2 regions of the Bradyrhizobium sp. AZCC 1577 genome follow, and region 2 is predicted to be linked to the other one. Evidence: predicted binding sites of a transcription regulator. Region 2 holds the regulator's gene; the other holds the start of a gene.
The links. The regulator LexA, encoded in region 2, represses DNA repair genes until DNA is damaged. The targets are predictions, from matches to a motif close to TGTTCNNNNTGTGTTCNG.
Positions count from the first base shown of each region.

Region 1: dinB (DNA polymerase IV) is a predicted target of LexA. The motif match lies at 2,219-2,236, and genes of this name have one in related genera.

Region 1 is NZ_JAZHRQ010000001.1:2,908,104-2,913,478, forward strand. It holds gene V1278_RS13490 (aldo/keto reductase) at 84-1,061, shown strand; gene V1278_RS13495 (amidohydrolase family protein) at 1,065-1,934, shown strand; gene dinB (DNA polymerase IV) at 2,302-3,549, shown strand; gene V1278_RS13505 (sugar phosphate isomerase/epimerase family protein) at 3,634-4,689, shown strand; gene V1278_RS13510 (Gfo/Idh/MocA family protein) at 4,703-5,375, shown strand, end outside.
Region 2 is NZ_JAZHRQ010000001.1:4,454,987-4,460,361, forward strand. It holds gene V1278_RS21060 (hypothetical protein) at 179-475, opposite strand; gene V1278_RS21065 (ComEC/Rec2 family competence protein) at 549-2,846, shown strand; gene V1278_RS21070 (hypothetical protein) at 2,854-3,123, opposite strand; gene V1278_RS21075 (hypothetical protein) at 3,169-3,591, opposite strand; gene lexA (transcriptional repressor LexA) at 3,820-4,521, opposite strand; gene V1278_RS21085 (molybdopterin molybdotransferase MoeA) at 4,730-5,375, opposite strand, start outside.

The DNA of each region.
Region 1 (5,375 bases), 1.5 Mb from region 2:
CGTTCTCAGCCCCAACGTTCCTGCGCTACACTCCCTCTCCCGGTTGCGGGAGAGGGAGTGCTGGGTCGACCCCGGAGCTTGGAATGAAGCGTACACGGCTTGCGGATAGGCTCGACGTCACGGCGATTGGTCTCGGAACCGCTCCTCTCGGTGGATTGTTTGCGCCGGTTAGCGATGCGGATGCAGAGGCGACGATCGAACGCGCCTGGTCGCTCGGCGTCCGCTTCTTCGATACCGCGCCGCTTTACGGCTTTGGATTGGCCGAACGTCGCTTGGGTGGTTTTCTGCGTCAGCAAAAGCGGGATTCATTTGCGATCTCCACCAAGGTCGGCCGTTTGCTGCGCCCGGCCAGTGCGGCTGCGGAAGACGATCACTACAAGGGCACGCCGGCCGAGCGGCCGGAATTCGACTTCAGCTACGACGGCGTGATGCGTTCGGTGGAGCACAGCCTCGACCGTCTCGGGCTCGATCGCGTCGATGTACTGCTCGTCCATGATCCGGATGACCACTATGAGGATGCAGTCGCCGGTGCCTTCCGCGCGCTCCAGCGCTTGCGCGACGATGGTACGGTCAAGGCGATCGGCGCCGGTATGAATCAATCCGAGATGCTCGCCCGCTTCGCCGAAGCGGCGCCGGTCGATTGCTTCCTGCTGGCGGGCCGCTACACGCTGCTCGACCAGGGCGCGCTGACGACGTTGTTTCCGATCTGCCGTGCGAAGAGCATCGGCGTCATTCTCGGGGGTATCTACAACAGCGGCATCCTCGCCAACCCGCGCGCCGGCGCGAAGTTCAATTACGAAGACGCCGATGCGGCGCTCGTCGCCCGCGCGCTGGCGCTGGAGGCGCTGTGCCGCAAGCATGGCACAGAGCTCAAGGCCGCCGCAGTGCAGTTCTGTATGGCCCATCCGGCGGTAACGGTCGCGCTACAAGGTGCGCGTAGCGCTGCGGAGGTTTCGGACAACATCGCGATGTCCGAGCGGCTGGTGCCGTCCTCCTTCTGGCAGGAGCTGCGCGAGCGCAAGTTAGTCGATGCGTCCGCACCGCTGCCGGGTGGAGCTTGACCCATGGTGATCGACGGTCATCAGCATTTCTGGGATCCCGCGCGCGCCGATTATCCCTGGATGGAGGCGCCCGAACTCGCGCGGATCCACCGCGCCTTCGGCCCGAGCGATCTCGCGCCGCTGCTTCTCGCCAACGGGGTCGATGTAAGCATTTTGGTGCAATGCCGCTCCTCGATCGAGGAGACCGAGGAATTCTTGCGCGTCGCCGCTGCGACGCCCTTCGTCGTCGGTGTGGTCGGCTGGGCCGACCTGACGGACGGGGCGGTCGACGAGACGCTCGAGCGGCTCCGTGGTTCGCTCGGAGGCGACAGGCTGGTCGGCATTCGTCACCAGGTGCACGACGAGTCCGATCCCGATTGGCTGCTGCGCGAGGACGTGCAGCGCGGTCTGACCGCCGTGTTCGCGCGCGATCTCGCCTATGATCTCCTGGTGCGCACGCGTGAAATGCCGGCCGCGATCGCAACTGCGCAGGCGTTTCCGCAAGGGCGCTTTGTCCTCGGTCACGCCGCCAAGCCGCCGATCGCGGAGGGATTCAGCCGTGAATGGGCCGATCTTCTCGTCGCACTCGCCGCTTGCGGCAATGTCTGGTGCAAGATCTCGGGTCTCGCCACCGAGGCAAGGTGGGACGACTGGGATGCGGAACGTCTGCTTCCGTTTGTCGCGCACGCCGCCAAATGCTTTGGCGAGGATCGCCTGATCTTCGGCTCCGACTGGCCGGTGTGTTTGCTCGCGGGAAGCTATGGCGCGACCAAGGGCGCGCTCGAGGAGTGCCTGATGAAGCTTGGTCCGCACGTGCGCGACAAGGCGTTTGGGGCGAACGCTCAGCGGGCATATCTTATTCCTTCTGCCCTTGTGGGAGAAGGTGGCGCGTAGCGCCGGATGAGGGGCTCAAACGAACCATGGTGCTGATGGACTGGAGCGAGAGTTCAAGTTTTTCAATCGGACCTGGCATCTTATCTATACGGAGGTCCGTTATGTTGCCAAAGAAGCCACGCGAACTCCGGGTGTCTCAGCAGCAGGATCAACCAAGCCAAAAAATTCTTCACCGCGGACTGCGATCTCTACTTCATCCCCGCTAGCCGTCAAGGCGCTGCATCCAGCGGATCACCACTTTGATGAACGGACATTGCTTAACTTCCGTTGACCAACCAAAAGAATGTTCTTATTTTGTTCTTACGTCAAGTGTGCCATCCAAAAGACGGCACCAAATTTCGGTCAAGTGTCACAGGTGAACGGCCGGGTGGCAACCACATCCACCATCCTTCATGCAGACCTGGATGCTTTCTATGCCTCGGTTGAGCAGCTCCTCGACCCTTCGTTACGCGGTAAACCGATAGCCGTCGGTGGCGGGGTTGTGCTTGCCGCTTCTTACGAAGCCAAGGCGTTCGGGATCCGCGGCGGCATGCCAGGACGGCAGGCGCGCGAGCTGTGTCCGCAACTCATTTTTGTCGGCGGGCATTTCAAGGACTACCAACGGCTGGGTGATGCCGCCATCAAGGTGATCGGCGATTTCACACCCCTCGTTGAGCGGATTTCCATCGACGAGGCCTTTGCCGACGTCGCAGGCTGCACCCATCTCTTTGGTACGCCTGCCGACATAGCTACGGCAATCCGTCGGCGCGTGCGCACCGAGCTGGGGCTTCCGATCTCAGTGGGCGTCGCGCGGACCAAGCATCTGGCGAAAATTGCCTCGCAAGTAGCCAAGCCCGACGGGCTCGTGGTTGTCGATCCCGACGCTGAACTGGAATTCCTTCACGAACTGACCGTCGACCTGATGTGGGGCGTGGGTCCGGTCACGAAGGCGCGGCTTGCCAAGATCGGCGTGCTGACGATCGGGCAGCTGGCAAACACGCCGGGATCGTCGCTCGAGCACCTGCTCGGTCCCGCGGCAGGGCAGAAACTCGCAGCGCTGGCGTGGAATCGCGATCCGCGGCAACTCAAGCCTCACCGCCGGGCCCGATCGGCAGGAGCGCAATCGGCTATTGGCAGGAGGCCGGCCGAAATGCGAATTATTCGATCTACCCTGCTTCACCTTGCGGACCGCATTGCAACGCGGCTCCGGGCGAAGTCCATGCCTGGTCGAACTGTGACGGTCCGCGTTCGCTTCGCCGACCTGAGCTCGGTCACGCGCTCGGTAACGCTCGATGCACCAATTTCCGCGACCATGATCCTCGCGGAGCTTGCAGAGGAACTGGTGCGCGCAATCCTTGCAGATCATCCGGACGAGAAGACCATCTCTCTGGTGGCGATCTCCGTTTCGCATCTTGAGGCGCACTGGGATCTGGAGCTGGAACTCCCGTTTGGACTTCGAAATGAAGCGCGCCGCCCCGGCACCAAAATGGGCATGGCACGTTGGGCGGCTGACTGCGCCGTTGACAAGATCCGCGATCGCTTCGGACGGGATGCTATCGGATACGGTTCGACGGCGCTGGGTATTTCTCGTTCCGTGCCCGACGAGTTTCGCAAGCTCGCCGAGAAGGACCTGTAACCATCGCCGATCACGAGCTACGGTGGGATATCGGGCTCAGCGGGCACGCGCTGCTGCGGCGTCCAGAGGAGAAGGAAGCACTTGATGAAGATAATCAAGGGACCGGCGATATTCCTCGCTCAGTTCACTGCCGACGCGGCGCCGTTCAACTCCTTCGAATCTATCTGCGGATGGGCCGCCTCGCTCGGCTACGAGGGAATTCAGATCCCGAGCTGGGATGGACGACTCTTCGACCTCAACAAGGCCTCAGAGTCCCAGGACTATGCCGATGAGGTGAAGGGGATCGCAGCCGGTCACGGCCTTTCCATCACCGAACTCTCGACGCATCTGCAGGGCCAGCTCGTCGCCGTTCATCCGGCCTATGACGCAGCATTCGACGGCTTCGCCGTGCCGGAGGTGCGCGGCAATCCCAAGGCGCGCACCGAGTGGGCCGTTGCCCAGGTCAAGCGCGCAATCCGCGCCTCAGGGCGCCTCGGGCTCACGGCGCACGCGACCTTCTCCGGCGCATTGGCCTGGCCCTATGTCTATCCCTGGCCGCAGCGTCCGGCCGGCCTCGTCGAGGCCGCCTTTGACGAGCTCGCCAGGCGCTGGCGGCCGATCCTTGATTATGCGGAGGAGCACGGCATTGATGTCGCTTATGAGATCCATCCAGGCGAGGACCTGCACGACGGCGTCTCCTATGAGATGTTTCTCGAGCGGGTGAATGGCCACACGCGCGCGAACCTGCTCTACGACCCGTCGCACTTCCTGCTACAGCAGCTCAACTATCTCGACTACATCGATATCTATCACCAACGCATCAAGGCCTTCCACGTCAAGGACGCGGAGTTCAACCCGACGGGCCGCCAGGGTGTCTATGGCGGGTTCCAGAGTTGGGTCGATCGAGCTGGCCGCTTCCGCTCACTGGGCGATGGCCAAGTAGATTTCGGCGCGATCTTCTCGAAGCTCACGCAGTACGATTACGGCGGCTGGGCGGTGATGGAATGGGAATGCGCGCTGAAGCATCCTGAGCAAGGCGCGCGCGAGGGCGCCGAATTTATCAAAAGACATATCATTCGGGTCACGGAGAAGGCCTTCGACGATTTCGCAGGCTCCGGCGCCGACGACCAGATGAACCGCAAGATGCTCGGCATCTCCTGAGCGAGGAAGAAGAATGGCGATTGAGGTAAACAGCGAAACTGGCAGCCATGGTCGTATTCGGCTAGGCATGGTTGGCGGCGGCCAGGCATCTTTCATTGGCGCCGTCCACCGCATTGCCGCGCGTATCGACGACCGGTTCGAGTTGACAGCCGGCGCGTTGGCGTCGGATCCGGTCCGAGCCAAGGCCTCGGCGAAGGAGCTCGGTATCGCCAACGACCGCGCCTATGGCTCTTTCGAAGAGATGGCGAAGGCGGAAGCCGCGCGCCCGGACGGCATCGAGGTGGTCTCGATCGTGACCCCCAACCACATGCACAGCCCGGTTGCCAGGGCCTTCCTTGAAGCCGGCATCCACGTCATCTGCGACAAACCGCTGACGACGACCGTCGCCGAGGCCGAGGAACTGGTGGCGCTGGTCAGGAAGACGGGCAAGGTCTTCGTCGTGACCCACAACTACACGGGCTATCCAATGGTCCGACAGGCCCGCGCCATGGTTGCGAACGGCGATCTCGGCGAGATCCGGCTCGTCCAGGCAGAATATCTGCAGGATTGGCTGACGGAGCGATTAGAGGCAAGCGGCCATAAGCAGGCCGCGTGGCGCACGGACCCGACCCGATCCGGGGCTGGCGGGTGCATCGGCGACATCGGCACCCACGCCTACAATCTCGCCTGCTTCGTCACTGGACTTG
Region 2 (5,375 bases):
AAGAGTGCTTTCAAGAGCGCGTTCCTGCCGGTGAGCTGCCCGGATTGGATGGTGGCTCCGGGGGAAGAGCAGCGGCAACACAACGCAGGCCGGACGGTTACGTCTTGAGTAGCGGTCGATCGCGACGGGCGCTGCGTTAAGCGTGATGGCCTCGCACCCGCGGCGCCTCAGGATCGGCCTAGCAGCCCCGGCAAATACTGCGCAGGGATTTGGCGAGCTGAGCATCCTCCTGGGCCATCGGCTCATACGGCTTTTGCTGTGCCTGCCGGTCCTCATTAGCCTTTTGCCGGGCGGCCCGCGCAACGTCCTGGCGCTGATAGCACGCTTCGCGCTCTGCTCTTGCTTCGATGAAGCGGCATTGTTCAGCCGCTGCGACAGCGGATGCCGACGTCGCCAAAGCAAATAGGAGGCAGGCCGCAAGTCTCATAACGCGATTGTAACGCCGGCCGGCGTGCATTTCCTCAAGTTTCTGCATTCGTTCCGCTAGCGGCCCAAATACAGCGTCCGGTAGTCTTGCGGTCTTCACGAGATCGTAAGGTGTAGGCTCGGTGGCGGAGCAGGGCGACACGTCGGGCCGAAAACGGGGCTATGCCGGCACCTGGCCGCCGCGCGCTGCGGCGCTGGTCGGCGGCATTTTGCCATCGCGTCCCGCGTTCTGGCCGCCACTGATCGAGACCTTGCGTACATGGGCACGCGCCGAAGCCGGCGCGGGCCGCCTGCTGCCGTGGGTACCCGTTGCATTCGGCACCGGCATTGCCTTTTACTTCGCCGCCGATCATGAGCCGGCGCTGTCAGTGGCTACCATTGTGGCAATCGCGCTGTGCGCGGTGGCGGTGCTGTTGCGGCGGCAGAAATTCTTTCCCGCCGCGGTGATGATCGCGGCCGTCGCCGCGGGCTTTGCGGTCGCGACCTGGAAGACCGCGCGGATCGCGCATGGCGTGCTGGCGCGGCCGATGTTTTCGGTGTCGCTGACGGGTTTTGTCGAGACTCGCGACATCCGCGAGCGCACCGACCGTTTTGTCCTTCGCGTCGTCACCATGGAAAGCGCGCGCGGAACGACGAAGCTGGAGCGGGTGCGGCTGTCGGTAAGGAAGGGCACGGCGCCGCCAGTTGGGAGCTTCGTCGAGCTGAAGGCGCGGCTGTTGCCGCCGCTTTCGCCGGTGCGGCCGGGTAGCTACGATTTCAGCCGCGACATGTTTTTCGCCGGCATCGGGGCCTCCGGCTTCGTGATGGGCGCGATCAAGACCACCGAGCCGCCAGCCGCGGGCGGCGGGCTCCGCCTGCGCTATTCGGCTGTGATGCAAGGCCTGCGCGATACGATCGATGCGCGGATCAGGACCACGCTGGAAGGCGACAAGCGCGCGATTGCGACCGCCCTGTTGACCGGGCGGCGCGATGCGATCTCACCGCCGGTGAACGATGCGATGTTCATCTCCGGTCTCGGCCATGTGCTGTCGATCTCCGGCTATCACATGGCCGTCGTCGCCGGCGTCGTGTTCTTTGCGGTGCGGGCGCTGTTGGCGCTGTTCCCTGTGCTCACGGTCGGCCAGCCCATAAAGAAGTGGTCGGCGGCGGCAGCCCTCGTTGCCGCCGCGTTCTATCTGCTGCTGTCGGGCGCCGAGGTCGCGACGCAAAGATCGTTCTTCATGACGGCCGTGGTGCTGATCGCGGTCATGGTCGATCGCCGCGCGATTACGTTTCGCACGCTCGCGGTCGCCGCCCTGATCGTGCTCTCGGTCGCGCCGGAAGCGCTGGTACATCCGAGTTTCCAGATGTCGTTTGCGGCGACCCTGGGGCTGGTGGCGCTGGTGCAGATCGGCATGCCGCGCCTGTTCGCGACGGCGGATCATACCGCAACGGCGCGCGTGGCGCTGTGGGGCGGCCGCGAAGTCACCATGCTGTTGCTGGCCTCGTTGGTGGCGGGGCTTGCGACCATGCCTTACGCCGCCTTTCACTTTCACCGGGTCACGCCTTACGGCGTGCTGGCCAACCTCGCGGCGATGCCGGTGGTCTCCGCGCTGGTGATGCCGGCGGGCCTGCTTGGCCTCGTCGCGATGCCGTTCGGCTTCGATCGACTGTTCTGGGCGGCCATGGGCCTCGGCATCGACTGGATGATTGCGGTGACGCAATGGGTCGCGGCGTTACCCGGCGCGGTCGGCCGGGTGCCGGCCTTCGGCATCGGACCGCTGATTGCGGCGAGCCTCGGCATCATCCTGCTCGGCCTGTTGCGCACGCCGCTGCGCTGGTCGGGAGCGGCGCTGGTACTATCAGCGGCGCTGTGGGCGGCGAGGGCGCCGCAGCCGGATATCCTGATTTCCGCCGACGGGCGCAATGTCGGGGTGCGCGGCCAGGATGGCCGGCTGCATTTGATGCACGCGGCCAAGGGGTCTCGAGACGTCTTCCTCTTGAAGGAGTGGCTGGCGGCGGATGCGGACGCACGAACGGCGGCTGACGCCTCGCTCACGTCAGGCGTCTCATGCGACGATCTTGGCTGCGTGGTGCAAGCCGTCGGCGGCGGCCTGATCGCACAGGCGCTCAGGCCCGAGGCGTTTTCGGACGATTGCGAGCGCGCGGCAATCATTGTGACGCTGCGGCAGGCCCCGGCGGCATGCGGTGCTTCCGTCATCGGCGCCGAACGGCTCCGGCGCCAGGGCGCGATGGCGTTGCGGCGTGGCCGCGAGGGATTTGCCGTCGAGGCGGTCAAGCCGAGGGGGATCGACCGGCCTTGGTCGCCGGCCATAGCCGACGAGAGTGAGGCCGACACCACCGTGCTGGCGCCGCGCGTCGTGCCACCGCGCAGCGTCGATGCCACGCCGGCCGAGGCAGACCTTCAGGCGGAGGAGTAGACGGGCGTCAGTGCTCGTCGACTGTGGGTTTGGCTGGAATTTCGAACGCGCCGAGATGGAATTCCTCGGGCGCGTCGGGCGCCGACGGCAGAGCGACCAGCGTGAACGATGCGTCGGGAAATTGCTGCCAGATTGCGAGATCCTCGGCCGTGATGGTGAGCCAGCCGTACCTGAACATGTACCGCCCGGGCTCAGTGACGCGCCCGGCTTTTTGCCACGTTACCTTGTTGACCACCGACTGCCCCCCTGCGGTGCCGAGCTCTGAAAAATGTACCACCCTGATCCGCCGGCCTGGGCCGGCGGATCATATGCGCGTGGGCGTTTATCCGGTCACGATCGATTCGGCCGGACGCGCTTCCGTCACCTTCGGCGCGCGTTCGCCACCGGTCTGGACCACCGGCAATTGCAGCACGGTCGCGCGCTGGCCTTCGCAAAGCTGCGTCACCAGCACATGGCTTCCGTCGGGAAATTCGATCGCGTCATGGTGACGGTCGGAGATATGGGGGTCGATTTGATTGAACTTGCCGACCCGCCAGTCGGTGGTTCGAGTCCAGATCCACCGGTTGTCGTATTTGACGTCCTCAGCGAACGCCAGTTCGGTGCCGGGAAGCATGCAGACCGCCACTGCAGGCTCGCGTTCCGACGCAAAGCCGCGGGTCGATGTACCGCGGAATGTCGTGGTGATCAGCGTCTCGCCGACCTCGGCAGGCCGCGTAGCCACAGCATGCAGGCTATAGTCACACATCGGATGGCTCCCTCGTTTGAGATAGCTGACCCGTGTCTAGAAGGAGGCACAGGCCTCTATCAGAGTGGACATGGCGCAGAGCCTTTTCTCGTTTCTGGGCAATTCTGCGACTGGCGCACTGCGCCACATTCACAAACGCGCTAACGGGCGTTGGTTCCAAACGCGCAACAAAAAACCCCGGCCGCGGGCCGAGGCTCTTTTCCGTCACGGCCCGGACGGCATAACGGGTCAGTATTTGCGGTAGAGCCCGATCAGCTTGCCCTGAATCCGGACCCGGTTCGGCGGCAGGATGCGGACTTCATAGGCGGTGTTGGCGGGCTCGAGCGCGATCGAGGCGCCGCGGCGGCGGAAGCGCTTCAGCGTGGCTTCCTCCTCGTCGATCAGCGCCACGACGATGTCGCCGGTGTCGGCGGTCTCGTTGCGTTGGATCAGCGCCATGTCGCCGTCGAGAATGCCCGCGTCCACCATGGAATCGCCGCGCACTTCGAGCGCGTAATGTTCGCCGGAGCCGAGCATGTCCGGCGGTACGCTGATGGTGTGGCTGCGGGTCTGCAGCGCCTCGATCGGCGTACCGGCGGCAATCCGGCCCATGACAGGCACGGCCACCGGGCGATTGCCGTCGTCCTCGGCGGCCGGCGCGCTCACTGTGCGTTTGCCGAGCGTACCCTCGATCACGCTCGGCGTGAAGCCGCGGCGGCTGTTGGCGGCGGCTGCGAGCTCGGGCAGCTTGATGACTTCGATGGCGCGGGCGCGGTTGGGCAGGCGACGGATGAAGCCACGCTCCTCCAGTGCGGTGATGAGGCGGTGGATTCCGGATTTCGAACGCAGATCGAGCGCGTCCTTCATCTCGTCGAAGGAGGGCGGCACGCCGGCCTCTTTCAGCCGTTCATTGATGAAACGCAGAAGTTCATACTGTTTGCGCGTAAGCATCGCGAGCAATCCCCCGGGTTGGCGTCGTCTCGTTCCGAATCTTCAGGGCCCGGATCGTGGAGTCCCCAAACTCCCGATCTAAGACACTAGCAGTCGAAACAAATCATGAACGGACACTATATGTTCGATATGTGTTCCGCAACCACTTAATTTCAGGTGAACGCATTGCGGTTCCGGCCCAAGGTGCTGGGGGAACACCGTTCAGGCGTCATTCCGGCAGCCGGAGCAGCTCGCAACGCGATCCCTTTGCGGCAGCCGGCGCGAACGGCGGACGTATCACAAGTGCACGTGCCGCAGCGAGATTCCCCGATAGCGACGAGTCCTGATGGTTCACCGGCACGGCAACCAGCGTGCCGTCGTCGCGCGCTTCGAGGCGGGCGCGAAGATAGTCTTCGCGCTGATCATTGGCGGCGAGGTCGCGGCCGAGCAGCGCGCTTTCGCGCCGGTGATGGATGGTATCGCGGCCCGATAAGGCGCGAATCAGCGGCACCAGGAACAGGAAGCCGCAGACATACGAGGAGACGGGATTGCCTGGCAGGCCGATCACCCGCATCGCGCCCAGCCTGCCGTGCATCATCGGCTTGCCCGGCCGCATCGCGATCCGCCAGAATGCGATGGCGACGCCCTCGGCTTCCAGCGACCGCTTGACGAGGTCGTGGTCGCCGACCGACGCGCCGCCCAGGGTGATCAGGATGTCCGCGTCGGCCTTGCGGGCACGGCGGATGCCGTCCGTGGTCGCGGCGACGGTGTCGGCGGCGATCCCGAGGTCGATGATTTCTGCCCCTTCGGCCCGCGCCAGTGCCCGCAAGCCGTAGCCGTTGGAATAGACGATCTGGCCGGGGCTGGGGCTTGCG